DNA from 3 places in the Buttiauxella sp. BIGb0552 genome. Region 1 is predicted to be linked to each of the others. Evidence: predicted binding sites of a transcription regulator. Region 1 holds the regulator's gene; each other region holds the start of a gene.
The links. Region 1 encodes sigma-54, which starts transcription at its own class of promoters, with help from an activator protein. Its sites were predicted from a motif close to GTTGGCACANNTTTCGCTNT; they were not measured.
Positions count from the first base shown of each region.

Region 2: norV (anaerobic nitric oxide reductase flavorubredoxin) is a predicted target of sigma-54. The motif match lies at 1,429-1,448, and genes of this name have one in related genera.
Region 3: glnA (glutamate--ammonia ligase) is a predicted target of sigma-54. The motif match lies at 8,054-8,073, and genes of this name have one in related genera.

Region 1 covers NZ_SODY01000003.1:615,963-626,773, reverse strand. Annotated here, with positions in the region: gene arcB (aerobic respiration two-component sensor histidine kinase ArcB) at 1-571, shown strand, start outside; gene elbB (isoprenoid biosynthesis glyoxalase ElbB) at 806-1,459, shown strand; gene mtgA (monofunctional biosynthetic peptidoglycan transglycosylase) at 1,456-2,184, shown strand; gene npr (PTS phosphocarrier protein NPr) at 2,186-2,458, opposite strand; gene rapZ (RNase adapter RapZ) at 2,455-3,309, opposite strand; gene ptsN (PTS IIA-like nitrogen regulatory protein PtsN) at 3,363-3,854, opposite strand; gene hpf (ribosome hibernation promoting factor) at 3,933-4,220, opposite strand; gene rpoN (RNA polymerase factor sigma-54) at 4,243-5,676, opposite strand; gene lptB (LPS export ABC transporter ATP-binding protein) at 5,781-6,506, opposite strand; gene lptA (lipopolysaccharide ABC transporter substrate-binding protein LptA) at 6,513-7,070, opposite strand; gene lptC (LPS export ABC transporter periplasmic protein LptC) at 7,039-7,614, opposite strand; gene kdsC (3-deoxy-manno-octulosonate-8-phosphatase KdsC) at 7,611-8,177, opposite strand; gene kdsD (arabinose-5-phosphate isomerase KdsD) at 8,194-9,180, opposite strand; gene EDF88_RS11815 (calcium/sodium antiporter) at 9,196-10,173, opposite strand; gene mlaF (phospholipid ABC transporter ATP-binding protein MlaF) at 10,405-10,811, shown strand, end outside.
Region 2 covers NZ_SODY01000002.1:767,955-778,765, forward strand. Annotated here, with positions in the region: gene norR (nitric oxide reductase transcriptional regulator NorR) at 1-1,278, opposite strand, end outside; gene norV (anaerobic nitric oxide reductase flavorubredoxin) at 1,497-2,936, shown strand; gene norW (NADH:flavorubredoxin reductase NorW) at 2,933-4,066, shown strand; gene EDF88_RS08290 (DUF1428 family protein) at 4,120-4,473, opposite strand; gene EDF88_RS08295 (GNAT family N-acetyltransferase) at 4,570-5,388, opposite strand; gene EDF88_RS08300 (hypothetical protein) at 5,423-6,037, opposite strand; gene EDF88_RS08305 (PLP-dependent aminotransferase family protein) at 6,128-7,558, shown strand; gene EDF88_RS08310 (helix-turn-helix domain-containing protein) at 7,618-8,256, opposite strand; gene EDF88_RS08315 (alkyl sulfatase dimerization domain-containing protein) at 8,491-10,467, shown strand; RNA gene ffs (signal recognition particle sRNA small type) at 10,616-10,712, opposite strand.
Region 3 covers NZ_SODY01000010.1:104,867-115,677, reverse strand. Annotated here, with positions in the region: gene polA (DNA polymerase I) at 1-296, shown strand, start outside; gene yihA (ribosome biogenesis GTP-binding protein YihA/YsxC) at 594-1,277, opposite strand; gene yihI (Der GTPase-activating protein YihI) at 1,838-2,359, shown strand; gene hemN (oxygen-independent coproporphyrinogen III oxidase) at 2,509-3,882, shown strand; gene glnG (nitrogen regulation protein NR(I)) at 3,990-5,399, opposite strand; gene glnL (nitrogen regulation protein NR(II)) at 5,408-6,457, opposite strand; gene glnA (glutamate--ammonia ligase) at 6,591-8,000, opposite strand; gene typA (ribosome-dependent GTPase TypA) at 8,344-10,170, shown strand; gene yihX (glucose-1-phosphatase) at 10,324-10,811, shown strand, end outside.

The DNA.
Region 1 (10,811 bases):
AACACGTTACGCCCGTGAAGATTTACCGCCGCTGGTGGCCTTGACTGCTAACGTATTGAAAGATAAAAAAGAGTATCTGGATGCTGGCATGGATGATGTGCTGAGCAAACCACTCGCAGTTCCGGCGTTGATGGCGATGATCCAAAAATTCTGGGACAACCAAAAATCAGAGTCTGAAAAGGAGTCTCCAATGTCTCAAGTTAATAGTGAAAAGCAACAAGCCTTGCTCGATATTCCGATGCTTGAGCAGTACATGGACTTAGTAGGACCAAAACTGATTACTGATGGACTGGCGATGTTTGAAAAAATGATGCCGGGTTACCTGAGTGTGTTGGATTCCAATATGACCGCTCGCGACCAGAAAGGTGTGGTGGAAGAAGGCCATAAAATTAAAGGTGCTGCGGGATCTATTGGATTGCGCCATTTACAGCAAGTTGCTCAGCAAATTCAGTCGCCGGACTTACCAGCCTGGTCAGAAAATGTGGGTGAGTGGATTGAAGAATTGAAGCATGAATGGCAACACGATGTTGATGTTCTGAAAGCCTGGGTTGCTAACGCCCCCAAAAAATGACCCCGGATAAACCGGGGTGCGCGAATTCTGCGCCAACACCAGGGAAAAGCCCGGTTGCGCCGTAAGTTATAAGTTTTTATCCAGTCGGCGCAGCCGATAATCTCGTATGCTGCTCAGGCATTAAGATAGCAAATCTTAAATGATTTGTTACGTGAATCAGTAAAATGTGTGAAGCATAGCGATCAAATCATAATAACTGATGATAACTATCGCATGATCAATAGGAATGGCCGAATGAAGAAGATTGGTGTGGTGCTTAGTGGCAGTGGGGTTTACGACGGTAGCGAGATTCAAGAAGCGGTTATTACTCTATTGGCAATCGCTCGCTCTGGCGCTGAAGCTGTTTGTTTTGCACCTGATAAACCTCAAGCGGAAGTTATTAATCACCTGACTAATAATAAATCTATTGAGCATCGTAATGTACTGGTTGAAGCAGCTCGAATTACCCGGGGGGCTATTACTCCACTGGAGCTGGCCGATGCTAACGAACTGGATGCGTTGATTGTTCCAGGTGGCTTTGGTGCGGCAAAAAATCTGTGCGATTTTGCCAGTAAAGGTAGTGAGTGTCAGATTGATGGCGATTTACGCCGCCTTGCCAGGGATTGTCACGCGCAGGGTAAGCCTCTTGGTTTTATCTGTATTGCTCCTGTGATGTTGCCAAAGATTCTTGATGTACCAGTGCGTTTGACCATTGGCACGGATATCGACACCGCAGAAATAGTTGAAGAGATGGGGGCAGAACATGTCCCTTGCCCGGTCGATGATATCGTGGTTGATGAAGAGCAAAAAGTAGTGACCACGCCAGCTTATATGTTGGCAACACGTATTGATGAAGCCGCATTGGGCATCGAGAAACTGGTCGCTCGCGTTATGGATATGACTGCATGAAGAAAGGGCGAATTGCGCTCTTGAGTACCCTGAGGCGCTGGCTATTTCGCGGTGTACTGGCTTTCGCCGGAGTCTGGCTGGCGGGGGTTATTCTGTTTAGCTTTTTGCCTGTGCCGTTTTCAGCCGTAATGGTAGAGAGGCAGCTCAGCGCCTGGTTTAGCGGTGATTTCGGTTACGTAGCTCACTCGGATTGGGTAAGTATGGATGAGATCTCACCGTTGATGGGGCTTGCGGTTATTGCGGCAGAAGACCAGAAATTTCCCAACCACTGGGGATTTGACGTTAATGCTATCGAAAAGGCCATTGCCCATAATGAACGTAATGAAAATCGCGTTCGCGGCGCATCGACACTTTCTCAGCAAACTGCCAAGAACTTGTTTTTGTGGGATGGACGAAGCTATGTCCGTAAAGGTCTTGAGGCTGGGCTAACGCTGGGTATGGAGGCCGTCTGGACTAAACGCCGCATTCTCACGGTTTATCTAAATATCGCGGAATTTGGCGAGGGGATTTTTGGTGTGGAAGCCGCTTCACAGCGCTATTTCCACAAACCAGCAAGCCGTCTGACGGCATCAGAAGCGGCATTGCTGGCTGCTGTATTGCCCAATCCGATTCGCTTTAAAGCGAATGCACCTTCTGGCTATGTACACCAGCGGCAGCAATGGATATTGCGCCAGATGCGCCAGTTGGGTGGCGAGTCATTCATGGCGCAGAATGAGCTGAAGTAAATTAGTCTTCGTCAAAACCTGAATTAAACAGGGCGATAACCGCATTCAAGGCTTGCTCTTCTTCAGGCCCGGTAACTTCAATTTCGATGTGTCCACCTTTAGCGGAATCCAGCATCAGCAATGCAATCACGCTGTTGGCTTCCGCCTCCGTGCCAGCCTCGTTACGCAGCATTACTTCGGCATCAAAGCTTTGCACCAGTTCGAACAGTTTCATTGCTGGGCGCGCGTGCATGCCCAGTTTGTTGGTGATCTCAACGGTCTGTTTTACTGTCATGTTTTGCGTTTTTCCAGCGTACGGTGACGGGATTGCACATTTTTCCCGCGCGAACGGAAATAGTCTGCCAGTTGTTCAGCAATATAAACTGAACGGTGTTTACCGCCTGTACAACCAATTGCCACAGTCAAATAGCTGCGGTTATTGGTTTCCAGCATCGGTAACCACTGCTCAAGATAACTGCGTGTCTGGTAGATAAAATTGTGCACTTCGGTGTGACGGTCAAGGAACGCAGCGACAGGTCTGTCGAGACCAGTCATCGGACGAAGCTTCGGATCCCAATGCGGGTTTGGCAGGAAGCGTACGTCGAACACGTAGTCAGCATCGATTGGAATACCGTGTTTAAAGCCGAAGGACTCGAACACCATAGTCAATTCGCGTTCACGTTTGCCGAGCAGACGCGTACGCAACATTTCCGCAAGTTCGTGCACTGACATTTCAGAGGTATCGATAATCAGATCAGCTCTGGATTTCAGTGGTTCCAGCAGGTCACTTTCTTCATCAATTGCACTTTCTAACGAAAGATTTTTGTTGGAAAGTGGATGCAATCGACGCGTGTCGCTATAACGACGGATCAGCGTATTGCGATCGGCGTCGAGGAATAATAATTGTGGCGAAAATGAGTCAGGCAGATTACTCATCGCCTGTTCAAAAATTTCCGGGTTTTCCGGCATGTTACGCACGTCGATGCTCACTGCCGCAGAAATTTTTCGCTCTGCGAGAGTTTTGGCAAGATCAGGTAACAGCACCACTGGTAGATTATCTACGCAGTAGAATCCCATATCTTCTAGTGCACGCAAGGCTACAGACTTCCCTGAACCAGAGCGGCCGCTGACGATCATCAGCACCATTTTTTCACTCCCCCAACTTCTCTTGCTGTGATGTCAACACAATCACAGCCAGATTATTCACTTTCACTACCATGTTCTGTTTCGGTAATGATCTGATAAAGCTCTTCATCGCTTTGCGCAGAACGCAGGCGTCGACAAATTGTTTTGTCTGCCAGACGCTTTGCCACCAGAGATAATGTGTGCAAATGCGTTTTTGTTTGATCCGCCGGTACAAGCAGCGCAAACATGAGGTCTACCGGCTGGTTATCAATCGCATCAAATGCGATAGGGGTCTCCAGTTTAATAAACACCCCAACCGCGCGGGTGGTATCTTCTTCCAGCTTCCCATGAGGTATAGCGATACCGTTACCGATACCGGTACTCCCCATACGTTCGCGCGTCAGCACGGCTTCAAAAACCACTTGTGGTGGCAGGCCGAGTTGCTTTGCTGCCAGCTCACTGATGATTTCCAGTGCACGTTTTTTACTCTGGCAATGTACGTTGGTACGAGTACATTCCTTGTTCAGGACATTACTAAGTTGTAGAGCAGAATCGTTGTTCATCATAAGTTCACCTAAGCACCCTGTTATGCTAACGGCCCGTTAAGTAACGAGCCGTCTATGCTGGAACAGTTGCCCGGATTATCAGTGTTGTTTTAGTTTATCTTTATGTTTGGTTAACTGGCGCGCCAGTTTATCAATTAAGCCATCAATTGCCGCATACATATCCTGGCCATCAGAGCTTGCATGGATTTCACCACCATTCACATGAAGCGTTGCATCGGCAATATGCGTGACCTTTTCAACCTTTAACACAATGTAGACCTGGTTAATTCTATCGAAGTACTGCTCCAGTTTGGCAAACTTCGTACTCACAAAATCGCGCAGTGCGTCAGTGATTTCGACGTTTTGTCCTGTAATGTTGAGCTGCATAGTGTCTTCCTTATCGGTTAAGTCATACCAGCTGTTTACGCTGATTTGACGGTGGTATGGATAAAGACTCTCGGTACTTCGCAACAGTGCGGCGTGCCACCATGATCCCCTGATCGGATAGCATAGTCGTTAACTTGCTATCACTCAGAGGTTTCGCAGGGTTTTCCGCAGCAATTAATTTCTTCACCAGTGCCCGAATCGCCGTAGATGAGGCCTCGCCTCCGCCTTCGGTATTCACATGGCTTGAGAAGAAATACTTCAATTCAAAAATGCCGCGTGGACTGTGCAAATATTTTTGCGTGGTCACACGGGAAATAGTCGATTCATGCATTTCGACTACTTGGGCAATATCAGCAAGAACCATCGGTTTCATGTGCTCTTCGCCGTGCTCAAAAAAACCTTGTTGCTGCTCAACGATACAGCGACTGACGCGCAGCAGCGTATCGTTGCGGCTTTCAAGACTTTTAATCAACCACTTCGCTTCTTGCAGGTTACTGCGAATAAATTGTGAGTCGCTGTCATTGCGGGCATTGGTACCCATTGCAGCGTACTGCTGATTAATTTTAAGGCGTGGAATGCTGTCGGCGTTTAATTCTACCGTCCAGCGCCCCTGAATCTTTTTGACCAGAATATCGGGAATGACATATTCGGGTTCACTGGTTTGAATCGATTGGCCTGGGCGTGGATCCAGAGACTGAATCAGGCACATTGCCTCTTTCAGAACTTCTTCTTTCAGGCGAGTGACGCGCATCAGGCTACGGAAATCATGGTTGGCCAGTAGATCCAGATGATCGCTGACAATCAGTCGTGCCTCGGTCAGCCACGGTGTTTCTCTGGCGTACTGAGAAAGTTGGATGAGCAAGCAATCGCGGAGATCGCGTGCGGCAACGCCAACAGGATCAAAACGCTGGACGCGTTTAAGTACCGCTTCCACTTCGTCGATCGTGATTTCTTCATCGCCCATGCTTTCCAGAATTTCTTCCAGCGAAACCGTGAGATAACCCATCTCATCGACAGCATCGACAATAGATGTCGCAATGGCAGTATCGGTATCAGAGAACGGAGTGAGATCGACCTGCCACATCAGGTAATCCTGAAGTGACTGGGTAGTTTCCCCTTGATAAACCGGCAGCTCGTCATCACTGTAATCAGAGCCTGTTCCTGATGGTGTGCCCGCGGTGTAGATCTCGTCCCAGCTGGTATCTAACGGCAATTCGTCAGGCATCTCTTTTTGTTCGAGAGCTTCACGGGTATCTAACGCTTCGTTTTCACGAACTTCCTGAGTTTCAATTTCTTCATGCAGATCGGTTTGCTCAAGCAGTGGGTTACTTTCCAGGGCTTGTTGGAGTTCTTGCTGAAGCTCTAACGTTGACAACTGCAACAGGCGGATTGCCTGCTGTAACTGTGGAGTCATAGCAAGTTGTTGGCTAAGCCGTAATTGCAAACCTTGCTTCATATTCAGAGCGAGCTTCCTCAGGTATATACCCGGCATACTTCGAGTTGCAGGAACGAGGGCAACTCGAATTACCCAGAGTATTAATAATTATACTTCCTACCCTATCAGAGTCTGAACTCTTCGCCCAGATAGACGCGCTTAACATGCTCATCTTCCAGGATTTCCGCAGGCGTGCCATGGGCAATTAACTGGCCCTGGCTTACGATGTAGGCTCGTTCACACACGGCCAACGTTTCGCGTACGTTATGGTCAGTAATCAGCACACCAAGCCCGCTATCGCGCAAGTGCTCGATAATCCGCTTGATGTCGATGACGGAGATTGGGTCAACACCTGCAAAAGGTTCGTCCAAAAGAATAAATTTCGGGTTTGCAGCCAGAGCGCGGGCAATTTCAACACGACGGCGCTCACCACCAGACAGAGACTGCCCGAGGTTATTGCGCAGATGCTCAATGTGAAACTCTTCCATCAACTCATTCGCACGGTCTTCACGCTGCTCAGCGCTGAGGTCATCACGAATTTGCAGGACAGCCATCAAGTTATCGAACACGCTTAAGCGACGGAATATTGACGCTTCTTGCGGTAAATACCCAATCCCGCGACGGGCACGAGCATGAAGCGGCAGAAGACTAATGTCTTCATCATCAATAATGATGTTCCCTGCATCACGCGGCACAATGCCAACAACCATGTAAAAAGTCGTGGTTTTGCCTGCACCGTTAGGGCCAAGTAAACCGACAATTTCACCTGATTTAACGGTCAGGCTGACGTCTTCAACAACGCGGCGGCCTTTGTAGGCTTTGGCGAGATGTTTTGCAATTAAAGTAGCCATAACGAATTAGTTACTCTTTTTCGGGGCTGGCGCCGGAGCCTGGCCGTCTTTTTTCTGCAATTGAGAAGGGACCAGAACTGTGGTGACACGTTTCCCTTTTTCGCTAAAGGCCTGCATTTTCTGCTCTTTAACCAAATAGGTAATTTTGTCGCCTTTAATATTGCTGTCGACCTGCTCAAGATAGGCATTGCCAGTCAGTACGACAAAATCGTTCTGCAACTCATAGTGCATGGTCGCTGAGTGGCCACTAACGGGTTTACCACTATCTTGCATCTGATAGAACGTGGCTGGATTACCGTAGCCATCAATGATTTCTTTACCTTGCTCACCGCCCGGACGGGTCACAACCACTTTATCAGCGTTAATTTTGATACTGCCTTGCGTCACGATCACATTGCCGGTGAAGGTGACGACGTTGCCTTGCATATCCAGCGACTGTTGGTCAGATTCAATGTGAATCGGCTGATCGGTATCACCGGTCAGCGCAAATGCCGAAAAACTGGCGGCTAAAAGCGTACTAGTCAGTACTAAATTACGGCTGAGTTTGTTTATTCTGGATTTCATAGGATGTTCTAACCTTTTCAATCAGCTCGGCATTTTTGCTGCGTAAGTTTCCACGCATTTTGAGGCCGGTAGAGTTAAAGCTGGTTCCGTACAAGGTTACCTGGTCATCAGACGCAACATCCTGAGTGACTAAATTAACCTGCGCATTGTCCGTGGTAATTTTGCGTAGCTGTGAATCTGGTGTCAGGGCTGTCAGCACCACATTTCCGTACAAATACAGCATCCGATCGTTAGTCAGTTTGGCGCGATCTGCCCGTAATGACCAGGTTGCTACTTTGTTTTCGTCATACTGTGTCATCACCGGATTGGTGAACCATGAAACAGCAGTGTCGGAAAAGTATTCAACGTGTTCTGCGACCAGCCGGTAATTTAAAGCCCCTTCAGGACTGTAGGCGAGGGTCGTAGAATGTTCACTTTTATAGGTCGGCTCGTTACTGTTCACTGTCTGTGGTGCAACAGTGTCTTTATCGACCAGATTTACACCAATCAATACCAGTGCCAGCAATGAAAGCAGGATGATAACCCAACGTCTGGTCTTACTCATATAGATAGCCCTTTGGCCTCATCAAGCTTTCCTTGGGCCAGTAAAAGGAGATCGCAGACTTCGCGTACTGCTCCTCGTCCGCCAGCAATACGTGTAACGTAGTCTGCACGAGGAATAAGTAAAGGATGAGCGTCCGCTACCGCGACACTCAAACCTACTTTAGCCATTACAGGCCAGTCGATTAAATCATCCCCGACATAAGCCACTTGCTCAGCTGGAATGGCGAGCTTATCTAATAGATCCTGAAAAGCCAGCAGCTTGTCAGATTGACCTTGATAAAGATGGGTAATGCCAAGCGTTTCGCACCTGTCCTCAAGAAGTTTTGCTTTCCGGCCAGTAATAATCGCCACTTCGATATCAGAGGTTAGTGCACAGCGAATTCCATAGCCATCACGCACGTTGAATGCTTTCAGCTCTTCGCCGCTATTACCCATATAAATCAGGCCGTCAGACATTACACCGTCAACGTCTAAAATAAGCAGGCGCACGTTTGCTGCCCGCTCCATCACGCGCGTGCTTACCGGCCCATAACAAGTGGCAAGAGACGCTTCATGGTTACTCATTAAGGCTAATCCTTTGTTAAACCACGCCTGCGCGTAGCATGTCATGCATATGTACCACACCCAGTAGTTGCTCGCCATCTGCAACCAGTACTGAGGTTATATGGCGGGACTGCATCAAGTTCAGTGCATCAACCGCCAATAGCGTTGGGCGAACACGAATTCCGCCGACAGTCATGACATCTGCGATATTCAGGGAGTGGAGATCAACGCCCATATCAAAGACTCGACGTAAATCACCATCAGTGAAGATCCCTTCAATTTTCATCAGGGAGTCACAGATTACGGTCATACCCATATTTTTGCGCGTTATTTCCAGTAATGCATCGCGCAATGAAGCATCTTTACTGACATGGGGGATCTCATCGCCAGTGTGCATAATATCGCTGACACGTAATAACAGTTTACGTCCCAATGCACCGCCTGGGTGAGAAAGTGCAAAATCTTCTGCAGTAAAGCCACGAGCTTTCAGCAGAGCAACAGCAAGCGCATCACCCATCACAAGTGTTGCCGTGGTGCTGGATGTTGGAGCCAGTCCTAACGGGCAAGCTTCGTGGGGAACCTTGACACAAAGATGGACATCGGCCGCTTTGCCCATTGAACTTTCCGGGCGACTTGAGATGCAAATCAGTGGCACCTGCAATCGTTTGAGAACCGGAATCAGCGCCAGAATTTCGTTTGACTCGCCAGAGTTTGAAATAGCGATAACAATATCTTGCGTGCTAACCATGCCGAGGTCGCCATGGCTTGCTTCACCTGGGTGAACGAAAAACGAAGGTGTACCGGTACTTGCAAAAGTTGCCGCCATCTTTTTACCGATGTGACCCGATTTGCCCATACCCATGACAACTACTTTGCCCTGGCAATAAAACATTTTTTCACAGGCCGCAGAGAAGTCTGTATTGATGTATTGCTCAAGCTGATCCAGGCCTTCACGTTCGATCTTCAGTACTTCTTTACCTGCTTGCTGAAAGTCAAAACCCGGTTGTAATTCTATCTGTGACATAATTTCCGTTCCGCTTTACCCTACGACAGGTGATGCAATAAACCACAGCATCACAATCCATACGAAGAAACTACATGTTAACAGAGCACCTGCTGCCTTGCCGATAGAGCGTGATTTACGCCAGCAAAGTACTGCAAAAATGGCACTGACTACCAACATGACCCAATAGTCACGAGCAAAGGCATGCGGGTCAATTTCACCCGGTGCAATCAAGGCAGGAATACCCAATACCAAAACAATATTGAATATGTTCGAGCCGATAATATTGCCAATCGCAATATCGTCTTCACCTTTACGTGCACCTGCGATGGTCGTTGCAAGTTCAGGCAGGCTCGTGCCTACAGCAATAATCGTCAGGCCAATCACTAACTCGCTTACGCCAAAGTAATGTGCGAGTACGCTGGCGTTATCGATAACCATGCGAGTGGCCATCGGCATAATAATTAAAGCCACGGCGAGCCATAAAAATGCGACGGGACGGCTCCCTTCACGAGGAAGCTCTGCCAGCTGTTCGCGGGTCAGGTTGTCAGCCCCTTCATTTCCGGCAAGGCGAGCTATTTTAATCGTAAACAGCAGATAAGCTACTGCGACAGCAATCAGTATTACGCCATCAATACGGCTAAGCTGGTTATCAAAAAGAAGCCATCCGATCACGCCGCTGACGACTAACATTAGGGGCAATTCACGCCGTAGAATATCGGAATTCACGGTAAATGGATGCAAAAGTGCCGCTAAGCCGAGAATCAGTAAGATATTGGTGATATTCGAACCTAATGCTGTTCCCACCGCTAAATTCAATTGGCCATTTAGAGCCGCAGAGCTTGCGACAAGCAGTTCAGGTAATGATGTCCCGATGCTTACAACGGTTAAACCGATAAGGAGTGGCGGAACGCCGAAACTACGGCAAAGTATCGAGGCGGCGAACACCAGACGATCCGCGCCATAGACGACCAAAAGCAAACCGATAATTAACAGAGCTGTAGCTAACAGCATGCAAAATCCTTTATTCAGGTATAATCGCCGGTCTCGTGCTGTGAAAGTACCGGCAGAGCATACAGATCTGTAGGCCATGGTATGAATTCTTAATTCTGACTTTATGTGGCAGAAAAGTAAAACAAATGCCAGTTTTCGCTAATCAGGGCTGATAACATTCTGTGAAAATGTTGGGTTGGAACTGAGTTGCTATCCAATGCTTCGTCCGTGAACTTGATAAAAGGAAAGATGATGAGCCAGACGCAGACGAATCTGGTCGAAATTCGCGATGTTAGTTTTACTCGCGGCAGTCGGCGCATCTTTGACAATATTTCTCTGAACGTGCCTCGTGGCAAAATTACGGCCATCATGGGGCCTTCAGGAATTGGTAAAACGACATTGTTGCGGCTGATTGGTGGTCAAATTCAGCCTGACAATGGCGAAATCCTATTCGACGGTGAAAACGTGCCGGCTATGTCGCGCTCACGACTATATAACGTGCGTAAACGTATGAGCATGCTGTTTCAATCCGGCGCGTTATTTACCGATCTCAATGTCTTCGAAAATGTGGCATATCCGCTTCGCGAACATCGCCGCTTGCCGGAGGAGTTGCTGCATAGCACCGTTATGATGAAGCTTGAGGCGGTGGGATTACGTGG
Region 2 (10,811 bases), on a different contig from region 1:
TTCTCCATCCGGTTTACCGGAGCGCGCAAGCACAGTGGCGCGATAAAGAGCATGCTCCAGCTCGCGAATATTTCCGGGCCAGTCGTATCGACGCAGTAATTCCCGAGCGCCATCCGTTAAGGCGACCTGTTTCAGCCCCATTTTTACGCGGCTTTGCTCACAGAAGAACCCAGCCAATAGAGTGATGTCATCGCCACGCTCGCGTAGCGGTGGAACGTGCAGTGGGAAGACGCTTAAACGGTGGAATAGATCGGCACGAAAATCACCTGCTAGTACGTGCTGCTTTAAGTCACGATTGGTCGCCGCCAGCACCCGCACATTTACCCTTTGGCTGCTGTCATCGCCCACACGCTGAATATCGCCATACTGTAAAACTCGCAACAATTTTGCCTGTAGCGTTAATGGCAGTTCCCCTATTTCATCGAGGAATAGCGTGCCGTTATCCGCCATTTCAAATTTGCCGGTTCGATGATGAATTGCCCCGGTAAATGCCCCCTTTACGTGACCAAACAGTTCACTTTCCGCCACGCTTTCCGGTAATGCCGCACAGTTGAGATACACCAGCGGATTTGCGGCACGTACCGACCCACTGTGAATAGCACGCGCCACCAGCTCTTTCCCAACACCCGTTTCCCCAGTTATCAGCACATTCAGGTCAGAACCGGCGACAATTTCTATCTCTTTCTTAAGCTGCATAATCCCTGCAGACAAGCCCACCATCTCGGCACTGCTGGTTTTGCTCGTAATGGGAGTGGAGACAACAGCAGGCGTTTGGTTTTCAAGCTGTTCCATCAACAAGGCATTATTCAGTGCCCCTGCGGCCAACACGCTAATTAAGCGCAATTCTTCATCGCTGAAATGATCGAACTGCAAAGGGTCCATACCATCCACGGTTAATGCACCTATCAGGTTCTGATCGGCAAATAGTGGTAACCCAAGACAGGCATGGACTTTTAAGTCGGTGTGGTCAGGAATGAGTCCATCATAAGGATCGGGCAATTCACTTTCTGCCGGGAAGCGCACCACGTCCCCTGCCCGTGCTATTGCTTCCAGGCGAGGATGGGCATCTAAATCAAAACGTCGACCAAGCACATCTTGCGCCAGCCCATCAATTGCCAGCGGGCGAAACTGCCGCGCTTCATAACGCAGTAGCGCCGTGGCATCTCCCCCTAAAAGTTGGCGCAAAGTGCGAATTAAACGAGCAAAGCGATCCTGATGAGAAATGCCGCTTTGCAGGTCAATGGCAATGTTGGCAAGGGAGGTAATTGAAAGGCTCATAAGCGGCTCCAGAGGACGATTCTCGCTAACTTAGCCCTTGATAGTCAAAAAGACAATTCAATTGTCAAAAAGACTAATATTATAATTGTCATTTTGACAATAAAAAGTTAAAAAAAACAAATATATTCATATTAATCAATATTATAAAAAGTTGGCACGCCATTTGTAATAACTCAAATACGAGCACCGTTTTTTCATTCTTTTTGAGGTACTGACAAATGGTTATTCAGGTTAAAAACAACATTCAATGGGTTGGTCAACGTGACTGGGAAGTGCGTGATTTTCACGGCACCGAATACAAAACGCTGAAAGGCAGTAGCTACAACAGCTATCTGATCCGTGAAGAGAAAACGGTACTCATCGACACTGTTGACCATAAATTCAGCCGTGAGTTTGTGCAGAACCTGGCTGCCGAAATTGACCTGAATAGCCTCGATTACATCATTATCAATCACGCGGAAGAAGACCATGCGGGTGCGCTGACGGAATTGATGTCACGCATTCCCAACACACCGATTTACTGTACCGCCAACGGCGTGGACTCCATCAACGGCCACCACCATCACCCGGAGTGGAATTTCCACGTAGTGAAAACTGGCGATAGCCTGGACATCGGCAACGGCAAGCAACTGATTTTCGTTGAAACACCTATGCTGCACTGGCCTGACAGCATGATGACTTACATGACCGGTGACGCAGTGCTATTTAGTAACGATGCTTTTGGCCAACACTATTGTGATGAGCATCTGTTTAACGATGAAGTCGATCAGGCCGAGCTATTTGAACAATGCCAGCGCTACTACGCCAACATTCTGACCCCGTTTAGCCGCCTGGTCACTCCCAAAATCACCGAAATTCTCGGCTTCAATCTGCCGGTAGATATGATTGCGACGTCTCACGGTGTGGTATGGCGCGATAACCCAACACAAATCGTGGAGTTGTACTTAAAGTGGGCGGCTGATTATCAAGAAGATCGCATCACGATTTTCTACGACACCATGTCCAACAACACCCGTATGATGGCGGATGCTATTGCCCAAGGGATCAACGAAGTCGATCCGCGCGTGACGGTGAAAATTTTCAACGTTGCCCGCCATGATAAAAACGAGATCCTCACTAATGTGTTCCGCTCCAAGGGAGTGCTGGCAGGAACATCCACGATGAATAACGTGATGATGCCGAAAATTGCAGGCCTGGTTGAGGAGATGACCGGCCTGCGTTTTCGTAATAAACGCGCCAGCGCATTCGGTTCCCATGGCTGGAGTGGCGGTGCAGTAGACCGACTCTCTACCCGCTTGCAGGATGCCGGTTTTGAAATGTCACTAAGCCTAAAAGCGAAATGGCGCCCGGATATCGATGCGCTCGCAATCTGTCGTGAACACGGTCGCGAAATTGCCCGCCAGTGGGCGTTAACGCCGCTCGCTTCTGCGCCCTTTGTAGCACCGCAAGAAAGCATGGTTGAAAAGCCAGCCTGCGCCGATTTAGGCCCACAAATGCAATGCAGTGTTTGTCAGTGGATTTACGACCCACAAACCGGCGAACCGATGCAGGATGTCGCGCCAGGAACGCCGTGGAGCGAAGTGCCGGACAGCTTCCTGTGCCCTGAATGCTCGCTTGGGAAAGACGTATTTGACGTGCTGGCAACGGAGGCAAAATGAAGCATGGCATTGTGATCGTCGGTTCGGGCTTTGCCGCCCGCCAGCTGGTGAAAAATATCCGCAAACATGACGCGCAGGTACCGGTGCGCATGATTGCCGCCGACAGCATGGACGAATACAACAAGCCCGATCTCAGCCATGTTATCAGCCTGAATCAGCGAGCTTGCGACCTCACGCGGCAACATGCCGGTGAATTTGCTGAACAGTTTGACCTGACGCTAAACGCCAACAGTTGGGTGTCAGGTATCGACACTCGCGAACGCCTGGTGAAATGCGGTGACCAGCAATGGCAGTACGACAAACTGGTGCTGGCAACGGGTTCCCGCGCCCTCCTGCCGCCAATTGAAGGCAAAGAGCTGATGCTGACGCTCAACAGCCAGCAGGAATATCTGGCCTGTGAATCAACGCTGCGCGAGGCTAAACGCGTGATGATTCTGGGCGGCGGTTTGATTGGCACCGAACTGGCGATGGATTTTTGCCGCGCTGGGAAGCAGGTGATTCTGGTGGATAACGCCGCCAGCCTGCTCGCCTCGTTGATGCCTGCGGAGGTTAGCAGCCGTTTGCAGCAGCGGCTGAACCAAATGGGCGTCGAACTGTTGTTTAATCAGCGGCTTGAATCACTCAGCCAAACACCACAGGGAATTCATGCGGCATTGAGCAACGGGCGAATAGTCACCGTGGATGCCGTGGTAGCGGCGATTGGCCTGCGTCCAAACGTCGACCTGGCGCAGCACGCCGGGCTGGCGGTAAACCGTGGGATTCAGGTGAACCGCCAGTTGCAGACATCTGACGCGAATATTTATGCCCTCGGTGATTGCGCGGAAATCGACGGCAAAGTGCTGCCGTTCCTGCAACCGATTCAGTTCAGCGCCATGACGCTTGCCAAAAATCTGCTGGGAGCCGCCGACGGCCTGAATCTCCCCGCGATGCTGGTAAAAGTGAAAACGCCGGAGTTGCCGCTACATCTGGCGGGTGAAACGCAACGCCATGATTTGGCCTGGCAAATCAGCACCGAGCAGCAGGGTCTGATTGCCAAAGGCTATGACGAAGCACAGCAGTTACGGGCGTTTATTGTCAGCGAAGCGCACATGAAAATGGCGTTTGGATTGTTACGGGAATTGCAGGTTTAGCGGATGTTCATGCGGGTGGCGCTAGATATGATGTCAGCGCCGCCCGCGTGACGTTACTCGTCAAGAATTGGCGCAAAGCCACCATAGATCATACGTTTGCCATCAAATGGCATCGACTCGCCAAACTCTTTCATCCTTGGGTCAGACATCATCCTGGCATTGGCGGCATCCCGCACTTCTTTTGATGGATACTCAATCCAGCTAAACACCACTTCTTCGCTCTCTTCGGCTTTCACCGCCATGCGAAAATCGGTGAGTTTGCCGTCGGGCACATCGTCGGCCCAACATTCCACGACGCGTAACGCACCGAATTCTTTAAACAACGGTGCGGCTTTTGCGGCTAACTGCTTGTATTCATCCTTTTTTGCTGCGGGTACAGCAACAACAAAACCATCAACATAATTCATTGTGAACCTCCACGGTGTGGGGAATACGGGTAGATAATTTCCACCCGTGATGATTACGATTGATAAGTTTAGTCGTTAAGAATGAACACTACCTGTTCATAATTTGAGCAGCATCTCATATTGGGTAATGGGATCCTGACGGTAGCCACTGCTCAGATAAAGCGGTGCCAGTTGCTCAGGAATAGCTGTTGCGGTGAATAATCCAGGGAAACGTTCACGTAATAGCGTAAGCAATTTTTTCGCCTGCCCTTTGCCACGTGCCATCGGGTCAACATAGAGCATCCGTAATCTGGGCTTAGGGGTTGTGGCAACCATTGCGTATGCAGTGTCATTGAGAACGAATGCTTTGCCCGGTAATTTATATAGCGTTTCAGGTGCGCTTAACCACGGCAGATTCAGGCTTTCATCCCTCATCATTTTTTTCGCCATCACTAGCGGGTCGATTTCCTGCAATTCGCCGGTTTCTGTAAACTGCGGTGACTGAATGGTATCAAACCCGACCAATGTCTGCTGGCGAACAAACCCCATACGTTCATACAGTGACACTCCACTCTCGTTGCCAACAATAACTTCCAGCCAAAAGTTACGGTCACCACGCGCTCGCGCACCATCAATTAACTCCTGCATGAACTGTTTGCCAAATCCCTGCCCACGCAATTCAGGACGAATCGCGAATGCAGCGAGGCGACAGCTCTGCCCACGGCGCGTGATGAGCGCCAGCGCTTTTGGCTCACCATTTTGCGTCCAGACTCGGCTGTCATTGAGACTGAGATCTTCAGCGCTAAAACGTGAAGCAAAAGTTTCACCATCAATAGTGAAAGGGACCAGATACCCTTCAAAACAGTGGGAAAGAATTTCAGCCAACTGATGGCTATTCCAGTGCGCCGCCGCGTTGCTGATTACCTTGCTATTCATCGCTACCTCATCCAATGGGGGTTTGGCTTCAACATTAGGGTACGACGGTCGGTTCAACCAGGTTTTTTTGTGCTTTGGGTGCAATACGGAACCATGGTAAGCAGAGTTGGATAAGCGGGCCGATTGCCAGCGCGTACAACACTGTACCCACACCAAATGTGCCTCCCATCAGCCAACCGGCTAGTAAAACCGTCAACTCAATCGCTGTTCGCACACTACGCACAGACCAGCCAGTACGGGCATTGATTCCAGTCATCAAGCCATCACGCGGGCCAGAGCCAAAACCCGCGCCGATGTACATTCCGGTAGCGATGGCATTCACCAAAATAGCGGCAAAGAGCAAGAAGCTTCGTGCCACCAATGACTCAATCGGCGGCATTAATGCTAATGCCGCATCTGCGGCAAGCCCCAAAACAATCACGTTGCTTATCGTGCCCAATCCCGGTTTCTGGCGCAGCGGAATCCACAGCAACAACACCAATGCCCCGACACCTATCATCACCATGCCAATGTTGAGGGAGAAGATTTGGGCCACTCCTAAGTGGAATACGTTCCAGGGGTCAGCACCTAAATTGGCACGGACGAACATAGCCGTGGACACACCGTACAGCACCAGCCCGATGTAAAGTTGCAGCAAGCGACGAGCGATCATTATCTTCACCTCAGAGATCTTTTGTGGCTTTACTATTATGGAAAATGGTTACTATATTAAGGTCCAGTTAATACAAAGTGGATTGCTATGGTACAGCGCAGAACGGGCTCATCATCACTGGTGAAATTGCTGGGAAACTGGCATCAGGATTTACCACGTACCCCGGTTTATCGGCAACTGGCAGATGGGCTGCGGTTATTGATTCTGGATGGACGACTGCCACTTGATGGCCGCCTACCAGGGGAGCGTGAGCTGGCAACGGCCCTGGGAATTAGCCGAACTACAGTGGCAACTGCGCTGGCACAACTACGTGATGAGGGATATTTGGCAAGCCGCCAGGGTTCAGGTTCCGTCACTATGTTGCCAGAAGGCACGCAAACCGTTTCGCCATTACCTGGGCGTGCCACCACACTGGATCTTTCAACCGCAGCACTGTCTGCCGGGCCGGAAATTCATCAAGCTTATGCTAATGCACTGATTGCATTACCAGAACACTTGGGTAGCACTGGGTACAACCAACAAGGCTTGCCTGAATTACGTCATGTCATTGCACAACGCTATGCCGATCGTGGACTGCCAACGGATGCCGATCAGATTATGATAGTGAATGGTGCGCTAAGTGGTTTTGGCCTGGTTTTACGCCTGCTAACTGGCCCAGGCGACCGCGTAGTTCTTGATCACCCCACCTACCCCATGGCACTCACAGCAATAAAAGGCGCTTCATGCCACGCCGTTCCCGTAAGCCTGACTGAATATGGCTGGGATACTGATGGGTTAGCCGCAACCATTGCGCAAACATCACCCAGACTCGCCTATTTGCTGGCTGATTTTCATAACCCAACCGGGCACTGCATGGATTTTGCAACGCGTTCAGCCATAGCTGATATCGCTGCAAGGACACGTACCACCATTGTGGTCGATGAAACCATGGTAGACCTGTGGTATGACAATCCACCACCGCCTCCATTGGCCGCTTTCGACGCGTCAGATCGGATCATCACGCTGGGGTCTGCCGGGAAAAGTTTCTGGGGAGGCTTGCGATTGGGTTGGATTCGCGCCAGCTCTCGCACCATAGCCTCACTGATCCAAATTCGCGATTCGTTAGATTTGGGCTCGCCAATACTCGAACAGCTAGCCGCCATCAATCTGTTTAATGAGGCTGAAAACTTCCAGCCGCAACGCCGCGAAATGCTACGCCAGCAACGTGATGCCTGTGCGGAGGTCGTTAAAGAATTATTCCCGGACTGGAAAATGACGGTAATACCGCAAGGCGGTTTATCCTGGTGGATTGAACTGCCTAAACCACTGGCTACGGTTTTTGCGGCCAGCGCTGAGGGTATCGGTATCCGGATTGGCGCAGGGCCACGTTTTGGCGTTGAAGGTGCGTTTGAGCGTTATTTACGGCTACCGTTCACGCTGGAGACTACGCAAATGCGAGCCGCTCTCGAAAGGTTAAAACCGCTTTGGGATAATATGGCGCAGACTAGAAATGAGAGTTTGAAAAGATCTGTTGTTTAATTTTTCAAATTAACGGTTCACATTACTAAAATGTGAACCTTTTTCCCTTTAAAAGATGATTAATAACCATCCGGCAAATCCTTATCAATGGATATCAGCTTGCCACCTTTCATCGTGATATATCCACCTTCTTTTAAATCGGCCAACACTCGGAATACATGAGTACGGGATAACTTAGTGCGACTTATAATAAAACTTGCCAAACCTTCGGTTTCATTTGGAAAAGCGAGGGAACGGTAGAGATAACGGTAAAGCATAGGTTTAATGGTTTGGTAGCTGGTCAGTTGTTTTCTTTCCGCATGCAGATCAAGTGAAAAAATAGTCATAAAAATCAAAATACTTGAGAGAGCCTGCATGCTCTCAGCGTTCTGAAAGAAAATCTCATCAAATTTCTCATAAGAGATTTCAACGACTTTCACGGACGTCATGCACTTATATTCAAAAATCAACATTGGGCAATACCGCTCCATCAAACCAATGGGCATATAGTCAATGGCATTACCAATAGTGAGTTCGCTTTCTGCATGTAAAATGGCCACTGAGCCTTCAACAGGAACGTAAATAAAGCCGGGCGTTATGGCTAATTCATCTGTCGCGGCAAAAATGAGCTCTTTGCCATTGCTGCGGACATCATTAACCTGACTCTCTATATCCAGAGATTTATAACAACGATGAATATTTTCAAAACTGGCGCTCATAACACATCCTATATATATCATTAATTGTTATAGTGTAGCGCTATCAATAGAAAATGTCTGTACACAATGAAGAGAGTAATTTCGTCAATATATCAAAACAAATCGTAGTCCCATATGGCACTACTTCCAGGTTAATTCATCCATTAAAATTTCCTGTGTTAATCCACAGGTTATTTAAATTACCGAAAAATATCTTCTATCTTTTAGAATTTATTAATTTCAGAGGTTGAATTAATGAGATTGAATCTAATAGCCAAAAGCCTGATTGCTGCGGGGTTACTGACGACACTGTCAGTTAACGCAGCAACTCCAGCGTCCATTAACGATGCAACATCTGCAACAAAACAAGCCAATGAAGCGCTTTATCAGCAGCTCCCGTTCTCTGATCACACCGATTTCGTGAATGCTCATAAAGGCTTTATCGCTGCACTGCCGCAGGATGTGATAAAGGGCGAGCAAGGCAATGTTATCTGGAATCCACAGCAATACGCCTTTATTAAAGAGGGTGACAAAGCGCCAGCGACGGTTAATCCAAGCCTGTGGCGTCAGTCCCAGTTGATTAATATCAGCGGTCTGTTTGAAGTGACCGACGGTGTTTATCAGATTCGTAATCTCGACCTTTCTAATATGACCATCATTGAAGGTAAAACCGGGATTACCGTTGTCGACCCACTGGTTTCTGCTGAAACCGCGAAAGCCGGTTTGGAACTGTATTACAAAAATCGCGGCAAAAAACCTGTTGTGGCGGTGATTTTCACCCACAGCCACGTTGACCACTACGGCGGCGTGCGCGGTGTGGTTGATGAAGCCGATGTCAAAGCGGGCAAAGTGAAACTGTATGCTCCGCAAGGCTTTATGGGCTCTGCCGTCGACGAAAACATTATGGCGGGTAACGCCATGAGCCGCCGCGCAAGTTACATGTACGGCAACTTGCTACCTGCCAATTCTAAAGGCCAGGTGGGCGCGGGTCTGGGCACCACGACCTCTGCGGGTACAGTGACATTGTTGGCTCCAACCAACTACATCACGCATACCGGACAGGAAGAAGTGATCGATGGCCTGACTTACGACTTTATGATGGCTCCGGGTTCTGAAGCGCCGTCGGAAATGCTGTGGTACGTCAAAGAGAAGAAAATGATCGAAGCGGCGGAGGATGTCACTCACACGCTGCATAACACCTATTCTCTGCGCGGCGCGAAAATCCGTGATCCACTGGCATGGTCGAAATACATTAATGCCGCGATTGACCGCTGGGGCAGCGATGCCGAAATTATTATCGCCCAGCACCACTGGCCGACCTGGGGTCAGAATAACGTCGTCAACCTGATGAAAGGCCAGCGCGATATGTATCGTTTCATCAACGATCAGACGTTGCGCATGGCAAACGAAGGTCTGACGCGCGATGAAATCGCCGCGAACTTCAAACTGCCACCGAAACTGGCGAAAACCTGGGCGAGTCGAGGTTATTACGGTTCGGTCAGTCACGATGTGAAAGCCACCTACGTGTTCTATCTCGGCTGGTTCGATGGCAACCCGGCAACCCTGGATGAACTGCCGCCGGAAGAATCCGCGAAAAAATTCGTTGAATACATGGGCGGTGCGGACAGCATTCTGCAAAAAGCGAAATCTGATTACAGCCAGGGAAATTACCGTTGGGTGGCCCAGGTCGTGAGCAAAGTGGTATTTGCTGATCCAACCAACAAAGCGGCCCGCAACCTGGAAGCCGATGCGCTGGAACAGATGGGGTATCAGGCGGAATCCGGCCCATGGCGTAACTTCTATCTGACAGGCGCGCAGGAATTGCGTAATGGCGTGATTAAAGGCCCTACGCCAAATACCGCCAGCCCGGATACCGTTCGTGCGATGACGCCAGAAATGTTCTTCGATTACATGGCTGTTCATGTCAACGGTGAGAAAGCGGCGAATGCCCACGCGGTGCTGAACTTCGACTTTGGCAACCAGGGCGGTAAATACAAGCTGGAACTGGAAAACGGAGTGCTTAACCACACGCCAAATTCAGAAGCCAGCAACGCTGACGCAACGATTAATCTTTCCCGCGATACGCTCAACCGTATTATTTTGAAAGAAGAAACATTGCAGCAGGCGAAAGACAAAGGTGACGTAAAAATCACTGGTGATGCAGGCAAACTGGATGAGGTGCTTGGTTATATGGACAAGTTTAACTTCTGGTTCAACATCGTTACGCCATAAGCCATACACATAGATACGCTTTAACCCAGATGCTCTGTGACGCAAGTTGCAGGGCGTTTTTTGTTTTGTATTTTTTGAGTGTGAGCGAAGTAGAACAGAGAAAGGCATAAGCATGTTGAATTTTACATGCGCCAGAATTGGGTGGGGGCCCTGCCAGCTACATCCCGGCACACACGTCATCTGCTGCGGCTGCTTCCTTCCGGACCTGACCGAATTCACAAATTAGTGTTGCGGGAGAACCAACAGGGCCCCCATTGAGAGCGCTAGTTACCTAACGCGCTGGCGCATTATCCATGTTGCCCTATGCAATTGCAAGCAAGGCGCGGTCAGGTGTTGCTTTCTTG
Region 3 (10,811 bases), on a different contig from region 1:
GCAATGCAGCCCGCCGTGCCGGAGCTGAACGTGCGGCGATCAATGCCCCGATGCAAGGAACTGCGGCTGATATTATTAAACGAGCAATGATTGCGGTTGATGCCTGGCTGGAAGCAGAAAAGCCACGTGTAAAAATGATCATGCAGGTACACGATGAACTGGTGTTTGAAGTTCATCAGGACGATCTGGAAGCGGTATCGAAGAAAATCCACGAACTGATGGAAGGCAGTATGACGCTAGATGTGCCATTGCTGGTGGAAGTCGGAAGTGGCGTAAATTGGGATGAGGCTCACTAAATAAAGCGATTTATGTAACTAAGCAACATAACTCATAGCTTTTTGTGATGACGCTTCAATATCGGAGTGTAAAGGGTGAAAAAAAACTACAAAAAATGCTTTTTCAACCGAATAAAAAGGAGTAGAGTTATTTGCGTAGGGTACAGAGGTAAGATGTTCTATCTTTCAGACCTTTTACTTCACGTAATCGGATTTGGCTGAATATTTTAGCCGCCCCAGTCAGTAATGACTGGGGCGTTTTTTATTGCGCGCAAGTCAGGAAAATAAGGAAAAGCACGGGCGAACCCATGCCTCTTTTTATTCGCCAGCTGTTTCGTCGTCTTCTTCTACATCATCTTCTTCGGTCGCTGGCGGGATATCGTTATACCAACCATCAAGCTTATGACGCAGTACATCGACACCGATCTTTTTCAGTGACGAAAACGCTTCTACCTGAATATCACCGCCAAAATCTACCACCGCTTCGCGCACCATTTTCAGCTGTGCTTTACGCGCGCCAGACGCCAGTTTATCGGCCTTGGTTAACAGCAGCATCACTGGAATGCCGCTCGCAACAGCCCAGTTAATCATTTGCTGATCAAGGTCTTTCAGTGGATGACGGATATCCATCAGCACGACTAAACCCTTCAGGCTATTACGTTTTTGCAGATACTCGCCAAGCGCGCGCTGCCATTTCAGTTTTACTTCTTCCGGTACTTCGGCGTAGCCATAGCCCGGTAAATCCACCACACGTAAGCCTTCAGCCACTTCAAACAGGTTGATGAGCTGCGTACGGCCAGGTGTTTTACTGGTACGCGCCAGGGCTTTCTGGTTGGTCAGCGTATTTAATGCGCTGGATTTCCCTGCGTTGGAGCGGCCTGCGAAAGCAACCTCAATACCGGTATCAGAAGGTAAATGGCGAATGTCCGGTGCGCTAAGCACGAAGTGGGTCAGCTGGTAATTCCAGTTTTTCAAAACGGTTGTCTCCCTCAGGATGAGCATTGTGGAGGATTATACCTGAACATGGGGAAAACGCCGTGTTTCTCGGGCAAGGCTTACAGGATTACAGAAATTCGCCCGAGGTTTGTAAGACATTGACCATTCATATTGACAGACAATGCAGTGTTGTAAGATGCAGACATAATTGAAAGTGATTATATAACATGTGGTTATGTATCGACTGCTAAGTCTCAACTGTAAGCTTACACAAATACTAATCTTGTGGAATCAAGCGCTCAGAGTAAAGTAAGCGGCACAGGCAAAGGAGAGCCACCAAGGATAGCAACTCAGGATGAGGGTTCAGGATCGTCAGGATGGCGAAGAACCAGGAAAATGCCAGGAGGCAACGTCTGGAGACGTTTAAAAAGGACAAGGATTTACACGGAAGTTGTTTGCAAGGGAAAGACAGGGCGTCGAGTGCAAACAGGGATTGTGTGACTTATGAAGGGTCCAAAGACAAGAAAAAGGCGACAGGTTAACCTGCCGCCTTTTTTCTTTGCTTGCTTTCTGCTAGATTCCGCCGCAATTCTATACTGAATAAAAATGGCTCAAGATAATTTATTATGAAGCAACAAAACTCAGCAGCACCTGGCTCTAAACCTTCAAAAGCACGTCGCAAAACACGTGAAGAGATCGATCGTGAAGCACGTGACCGTAAGCGTGAGAAAAAACGCAGCGGGCACGCAGCGGGTAGCCGTTCAACCGGTGGCACGCAGGAAAAAAGTGGAAGTGGCAGCTCACAGGCTAAAGATCCGCGCATTGGCAGCAAAAAACCAATCGCCCTGGGCGTAACTGAAGTCCAGGTCAAAAAACCTAAACAGCACAAACCTAAAGTCGAGAAACCTATGCTAACACCACAGGCTGAACTGGATTTGCTGGAGAACGATGAGCGCCTGGATGCGCTGTTAGAGCGTCTTGAAGAAGGTGAAACACTCAACGCAGAAGAGCAGGCTTGGGTTAACGCTAAGCTTGATCGCATCGATGCGCTGATGGCTGAACTCGGCATCGCCTATGAAGATGACGAAGATGAAGAAGAAAAAGAGAAAGGCGATGATTTGATGCGTCTGCTCAAAGGCACCGACTAACGGTAAATCTCAATGGGATTACCTGTTCTTTGCGTGGTTATTCCTCTGGTGTGTTATCTGCTGTGGTTATTCGTTAAACTACGGCGGTTGTCGCGATTGCAAAAATCGTTGCGCCGTCAACGAATGCGGCATCACCGGAGGGAGTAAGCATGTCTGAGCAGTTAATTGATTGGGATCTGGCCCTGATCCAGAAATATAATTATTCAGGGCCGCGTTATACCTCTTATCCTACCGCGCTGGAGTTCTCAGAAGGCTTCGGCGAGGCGGCATTTCTTGAAGCGGTTGCTCGTTATCCTGAGCGCCCGCTTTCGCTATACGTCCATATTCCGTTCTGCCACAAGCTTTGCTACTTCTGTGGCTGCAATAAAATCGTGACTCGCCAGACGCATAAGGCCGATCAGTACCTCGATGCCCTGGAGCAAGAGATTGCCCACCGTGCACCGCTCTTTAAGGGCCGTCACGTCAGTCAACTGCATTGGGGCGGCGGTACACCCACTTACCTCAGTAAAACGCAGATAAGCCGTCTGATGGGGCTTCTACGGGGTCATTTCAGTTTCAACGAAGATGCTGAACTCTCTATTGAAATTGATCCGCGTGAAATTGAACTCGATGTGCTGGACCATTTGCGTCAGGAAGGGTTTATCCGCCTGAGTATGGGGGTGCAGGATTTCAACAAAGAAGTGCAGCGCCTGGTTAACCGTGAGCAAGATGAAGAGTTTATCTTTGCGCTGATTCAACGTGCGCGTGAACTCGGTTTCACCTCGACCAATATCGACTTGATTTACGGCCTACCAAAACAGACGCCAGAAAGTTTTGCCTTCACGCTCAAGCGTGTTGCAGAACTGAGCCCGCATCGGTTAAGCGTTTTTAACTATGCGCACTTACCGACTCTGTTTGCCGCACAACGTAAAATCAAAGATGCAGACTTACCCAGCGCTCAGCAAAAACTCGATATTCTGCAAGAAACTATCGGCTCGCTGACCCATGCCGGATACCAGTTTATTGGTATGGACCACTTCGCCCGGCCAGATGACGAACTGGCGATCGCGCAGCGTGAAGGGAAATTGCATCGTAATTTCCAGGGCTATACCACGCAGGGCGATACAGATTTGCTTGGGATGGGCGTTTCCGCCATCAGCATGATTGGCGATTGCTATGCGCAGAACCAGAAAGAGCTAAAAACCTACTATCAACAGGTTGATCAGCAAGGCGATGCGCTGTGGCGAGGTCTGGCGCTAACCCGTGATGACTGCATTCGCCGTGACGTGATCAAGGCGCTTATCTGTAATTTCCAGCTTAGCTTTGTGGAAATCGAGCAGCTTTGGGATTTGGATTTTGCACAGTACTTCGCAGAAGACCTGAAATTGCTGTCACCACTGGCGAAAGATGGGCTGGTGGATATCGACGGAAAACACATTCAGGTGACGGCAAAAGGTCGCCTGCTAATCCGTAATATCTGCATGTGTTTTGATAGTTACTTGCGTCAGAAGGCGCGGTTGCAGCAGTTCTCTCGCGTTATCTGATCTGTGTCGGATGTCGCTTCGCTAATCCGACCTACACGATCCGTAGGGGGGATTAGCGAAGCGACATCCACCAGAAAGAGCCAGATGGTGCTGACTTATCCCTTTTTTTACTCCATTCCCAACTCTTTCAATTTACGCGTCAGGGTATTTCGCCCCCAGCCAAGTAAACGAGCCGCTTCCTGCTTGTGCCCCTGCGTATGTCGCAGTGCTGTTGTTAGCAATGTACGCTCCATTTCAGGCTGAGCTTCAGAGAGTAAGTTCTGATGACCGGAACGTAATGCGCGGTCCGCCCATTGCGCCAGAAGTGTTGCCCAACTGTCTGACTGAGAATGCGCTGGGCTATCGGGAATGGTTGTCTCGAACAGCTCAGCAGGCAAATCCTGAATCAACACTTCCTGGCCCGCAGCCATCACGGTTAACCAACGACAGGTGTTTTCCAGTTGGCGCACGTTTCCGGGCCAGGCAAGGCGCGTTAACGCATTTTCTGTTTCCGGGTGCAGCAATTTCGCTTCCACGCCCAGTTCCTTGGCCGCATCTTGCAAGAAGTGACGAGCCAGGCGCGGAATATCTTCGCGGCGTTCACGCAGCGGTGGCAAATGCACGCGAATAACGTTCAGGCGATGGAATAAATCCTCACGGAATTTCCCTTCCTGCACGCGCAACTCAAGGTTCTGGTGGGTCGCGGCAATGATTCGCACATCGACTTTTACCGGTGCATAACCGCCAACGCGATAAAACTGACCATCAGCGAGTACGCGCAACAAGCGAGTCTGCACATCCAACGGCATATCACCGATTTCATCGAGGAAAAGTGTGCCACCGTCGGCTTGCTCAAAGCGGCCCTGGCGAATTTGATTCGCACCGGTAAACGCGCCTTTCTCGTGACCAAACAGCTCAGACTCAATCAAATCCTTCGGGATTGCGGCCATGTTCAGCGCAATAAAAGGTGATTTCACGCGTGGGCTATGGCGATGCAGAGCGTGTGCAACCAACTCTTTACCGGTACCAGACTCACCGTTAATCAACACACTTATTGATGAACGGGAGAGGCGGCCAATAATGCGAAACACATCCTGCATAGCTGGCGCTTCACCAATAATATCGGTGGTTGGCCCATTAACCTGCACATTGCGCGGCTGCTGCTGTTCCTGATAGTGGCTGATAGCGCGCTCAACAAGTGCCACCGCTTCATCAATATCAAATGGTTTTGGCAGGTAATCAAAAGCGCCTTGCTGATAAGCACTCACCGCTGCTTCAAGATCTGAATGAGCGGTCATTATGATGACCGGCAACATCGGGTGACGCTGTTTAATCTGCTTTAGCAGTGCCAGACCATCCATGCCTGGCATGCGGATATCAGATAACAATACGTCCGGGGTCTTGGTTGCGAGAGCGTTCAGAACTTCATTGCCGCTCTCAAATGTGGTGCAGCTTAAACCAGCCCCAGTTAGTGCACGTTCCAGCACCCAACGGATGGAGCTATCATCATCAACGACCCAGACTATCCCTCGTTGCATAAAGACCTCTACTTACGAATAGGCAGGTAAACCGAAAACTCGGTATGACCAGGCCAACTGTTAAATTCGATTTTCCCCGAATGCTGATCGATCAAGTTGCGTGCAATAGAAAGACCTAAACCTGTCCCTCCCTCACGTCCGCTCACCATTGGGTAGAATAGTGTGTCCTGCAGATGGGCCGGAATACCCGGACCGTTGTCTTCAATATCAATACGTGCAGCCAGGCGATAGCGAGTGCCGTGCAGAGTAAGCTGAAAAGCGGTACGCGTACGTAACACTATTTCGCCACCATCACTGCCCAGCGCCTGAAGCGCGTTACGCACAATATTCAGTAAAATCTGTTCAATTTGATCCGGGTCGTGTGCCAGTTCAGGCAAACTTGGGTCGTAATCTCTTATCAGCGTGACATTCGCTGGCAACTCCATCGACACCAGTTTCATAACCCGTTCGGTGACTTTGTGAATACTTTCTGTGACGTGCATGCCGGGTTGTTGCGGGCCTAACAGCCTGTCGACCAGGTTACGTAAGCGGTCGGCTTGCTCAATAATCACCTTGGTGTATTCAGTGAGCGAAGGGTCCGGTAAGGCTTTAGCCAGCAATTGCGCTGCACCGCGTAACCCGCCCAAGGGGTTTTTAATCTCGTGAGCCAGCCCACGGACTAAGTCACGAGCGGCAATTTGCTGCGCCTGCTGTAACTGTTCCTGACTTAAACGGCGTTGGTTATCCATCGGCGCCATTTCCATCAGGATGAAACCTTCTGGTAAACGTTGTGCAGTCAGGGAAAGAATATGGGAGCGGCTATCAATAACCAGTGTGACTTCGTTATCGGTAAAGCCTTGGCCTGCCGTCAGGCTTTCCTGCATCAAGCCAACATTTAGCGAAAAGTAACTCAACAGTTCTGGTAGCGGTGTGCCGTACAGCTTGCGCGAACTCTGCGCCAAAAGTTGCTGTGCCGCCGGGTTGGCGTAATGAACCGCCAGTTCGTCATCGACCAGTAAAATACTGTTGATTAAAGAATTCAGGATCTGCCCAGCATCGGGCAGTGTGCCGGTTGCCATACAGCAGTCTCCGATAATTTGCACTGTGATGGTGCATTATAGTTTCCTGGCGGCAATAAACGTTGCTGCAACAGGTTATTTGTGGATAAAAAAGCCCATCAACGATGGGCTTAAGTCGGACATGACTAACTCATTAAACGCTGTAGTACAGCTCAAACTCAACTGGGTGTGGAGTCATGCGCACACGGTCGTTTTCTTCGATACGCAGAGCGATGTAAGCATCGATAGCTTCATCAGTGAACACGCCGCCCGCAGTCAGGAACTCGCGGTCTTCGTTCAGGCAGCTCAGTGCTTCTTCCAGAGAACCCGCAACTTGTGGGATCTCTTTAGCTTCTTCTGGCGGCAGGTCATACAGGTTTTTGTCCATTGCTTCGCCCGGATGGATTTTGTTCTTGATACCATCAAGACCAGCCATCAGCAGTGCTGCGAAGCACAGGTACGGGTTAGCCGCTGGGTCTGGGAAACGCACTTCGATACGACGTGCTTTCGGAGACGCAACTACTGGGATACGGATTGAAGCAGAACGGTTAGCGGCAGAGTAAGCCAGCATTACTGGAGCTTCGTAACCCGGGACCAGACGCTTGTAGGAGTTGGTGGTTGGGTTAGCCAGGGCGTTGATGGCTTTAGCGTGTTTGATAACACCGCCGATGTAGTACAGCGCTTGCTCAGACAGGCCAGCATATTTGTCACCAGCGAACAGGTTTACGCCGTTCTTAGCCAGGGACATATGGCAGTGCATACCAGAACCGTTATCGCCAAACATTGGTTTTGGCATAAAGGTCGCTGTTTTGCCGTAAGCATGTGCAACGTTGTGAACCACATATTTGTAGATCTGAATTTCATCTGCTTTTTTGGTCATGGTGTTGAAGCGGGTAGCCACTTCGTTCTGACCAGCAGTTGCTACTTCGTGGTGGTGAGCTTCAACAACCAGGCCCATTTGCTCCATAGTCAGACACATTGCAGAACGCAGGTCTTGTGCGGAGTCAACTGGTGGAACTGGGAAGTAACCGCCTTTAACAGCAGGACGGTGGCCTTTGTTGCCGCCTTCGTATTTGGTGCCGCTGTTCCAAGCGCCTTCGATATCATCGATAGCAACGTGAGAACCGGAGATAGAGCTACCGAAACGAACGTCGTCGAACAGGAAGAACTCTGGTTCTGGCCCGAACAGTACGGTATCGGCGATGCCAGTAGAACGCAGGTAGTCTTCAGCACGCTTGGAAATGGAACGCGGGTCGCGGTCATAACCTTGCATGGTGCCTGGCTCAAGAATGTCGCAACGAATGATCAGCGTAGAATCAGCGAAGAACGGGTCGATGACAGCAGTAGACGCATCTGGCATCAGAACCATGTCGGATTCATTGATGCCTTTCCAGCCACCAATTGAAGAGCCATCAAACATTTTGCCTTCTTCGAAGAAGTCAGCAGTAACCTGATGAGCAGGGATAGTGACGTGCTGTTCTTTACCTTTGGTGTCAGTGAAGCGCAGATCAACAAACTTCACTTCGTGTTCATTCAGCATCGTCAAAACGTGTTCAGCGGACATACTTAACTCTCCCGGATTTGGTCATTGAATTGGCTTGTTGCCCTGAAATGATTAAAGCGAAATCTGTGCCAACTTTTAAATTACCCCAAAAAGGCGCTATCATGCGCACTATAGTGCAAAAGGGCTGCACCACGATGGATAGTTTGCACCAATGTAGTGCTTCAGTCTGAGATTTGAGCACCATATTGGTGCAATTTTCGTTGTGGCTCCCTTTTTTGCTCCGTGAAAGCGATCACAAACCATTACTTTTTACATTGTTTGTAAAAGTTCTTTGTGATCCTGTTATGTCCTTCGATTAATACGTGTACAATAACGCGCTATTTCTAATGCCTGAGGCAAAGTTGTGATCGAAAATCTGCGTAATATCGCCATCATCGCGCACGTTGACCATGGTAAAACTACCCTGGTTGATAAGCTGCTGCAGCAATCTGGTACTTTCAGTAACGAACGTGCTGAAGCCACCGAACGCGTGATGGACTCCAACGATTTGGAGAAAGAGCGTGGGATTACCATCCTCGCTAAAAACACCGCTATCAAATGGAATGACTACCGTATCAACATCGTTGATACCCCTGGGCACGCCGACTTCGGTGGCGAAGTTGAACGTGTAATGTCCATGGTAGACTCCGTTCTGCTGGTCGTTGACGCAATGGATGGCCCAATGCCGCAGACGCGCTTCGTAACCAAAAAGGCATTTGCCCACGGTTTGAAGCCAATTGTTGTAATCAACAAAGTTGACCGTCCTGGCGCGCGTCCTGACTGGGTTGTTGATCAGGTATTTGACCTGTTCGTTAACCTTGATGCGACTGACGAGCAGCTCGATTTCCCAATCATCTATGCATCAGCATTGATGGGTATCGCGGGTAACGATCACAATGAGATGGCGGAAGACATGACCCCGCTGTACCAGGCGATTGTTGACCACGTTAAAGCACCATCCGTTGACTCTGATGGTCCGTTCCAGATGCAAATCTCCCAGCTTGATTACAACAACTACGTTGGCGTAATCGGCATCGGTCGCATCAAACGCGGTAAAGTGAAGCCTAACCAGCAAATCACTATCATCGACAGCGAAGGTAAAACTCGTAACGGTAAAGTCGGTAAAGTACTGACTCACCTCGGTCTGGAGCGTATTGAATCCACCGAAGCTGAAGCCGGCGACATCATCGCGATTACCGGTCTGGGCGAGCTGAACATCTCCGACACTCTTTGCGATACGCAAAATGTTGAAGCGCTGCCAGCACTGTCTGTTGATGAACCAACTGTTACCATGTTCTTCAACGTCAACACCTCTCCGTTCTGTGGCAAAGAAGGTAAATTTGTTACCTCTCGTCAGATCCTTGACCGCCTGAACAAAGAGCTGGTGCACAACGTTGCACTGCGTGTTGAAGAAACCGAAGATGCGGATGCATTCCGTGTATCCGGTCGTGGCGAACTGCACCTGTCTGTGTTGATCGAAAACATGCGTCGTGAAGGCTTCGAACTGGCTGTGTCCCGTCCGAAAGTAATCAACCGTATGATCGATGGTCGTATGCAAGAGCCGTTCGAAAACGTGACTCTGGATATCGAAGAACAGCACCAGGGTTCTGTAATGCAGGCGATGGGCGAGCGTAAGGGCGATGTCAAAGACATGATCCCTGACGGCAAAGGCCGTATCCGTCTGGATTACCTGATCCCAGCACGTGGCCTGATCGGCTTCCGTACTGAGTTCATGACCATGACTTCTGGTACTGGTCTGCTGTACTCCACATTCAGCCATTACGACGACGTGAAGCCAGGCGAAATCGGCCAGCGCCAGAACGGCGTGCTGATCTCTAACGGCCAGGGTAAAGCAGTCGCGTTTGCGCTGTTCAGCCTGCAGGACCGCGGTAAGCTGTTCCTGGGTCACGGTGCAGAAGTTTACGAAGGCCAGATCATCGGTATTCACAGTCGTTCTAACGACCTGACTGTAAACTGCCTGACCGGTAAGAAACTGACCAACATGCGTGCGTCCGGTACTGACGAAGCAACAACTCTGGTTCCTGCATTGAAGATGTCTCTGGAGCAAGCTCTGGAATTCATCGATGATGACGAACTGGTAGAAGTTACTCCGACTTCCGTACGTATTCGTAAGCGTCACCTGACTGAAAACGACCGCAAACGTGCGGGTCGTGGTAGCAAAGAAGCGTAAGTTTCTTTCCTGCAAAGCATTGAAGCCCTGCCTGTTTAGGCGGGGCTTTTTTTTGCTTAATAACTCGCAGAACCCGGATCGCTTTTTTATCTGCGATAGTCAAAGCTACCCTTTACCGCTACAGTTATTTGTCCATGCGCAAAGGAGAAGCTTATGCTGTATATCTTTGATTTAGGAAACGTCATCGTTGATATCGACTTCAACCGAGTAATGGGGGTTTGGAGCGATTACAGCCGTGTCCCGCTGGCGAATTTGCAGAAAAGCTTTGTAATGGGCGAGGCGTTTCAACGCCACGAGCGGGGGCAAATTAGCGACGAAGAATTTGCTGCTGCGATATGCGAAGAAATGGGCATGGCGTTGAGCTTTGATCAGTTTTCTGCAGGCTGGCAGGCTATCTTTGTTGGCTTACGTCCAGAAGTGATTGCCGTCATGAATAAACTTCGTGAACAGGGGCATCGCGTCGTTGTGCTCTCTAATACCAACCGCTTACATACTTATTTCTGGCCCGGTGAATATCCGCAAATCGCCGAGGCGGCAGATAAAATCTATCTGTCTCAGGAAATGGGAATGCGTAAACCCGATGCAGAGATCTATCAAAAACTCCTCGAAACGGAAGGTTTTTCCGCGAATGAAGCCGTCTT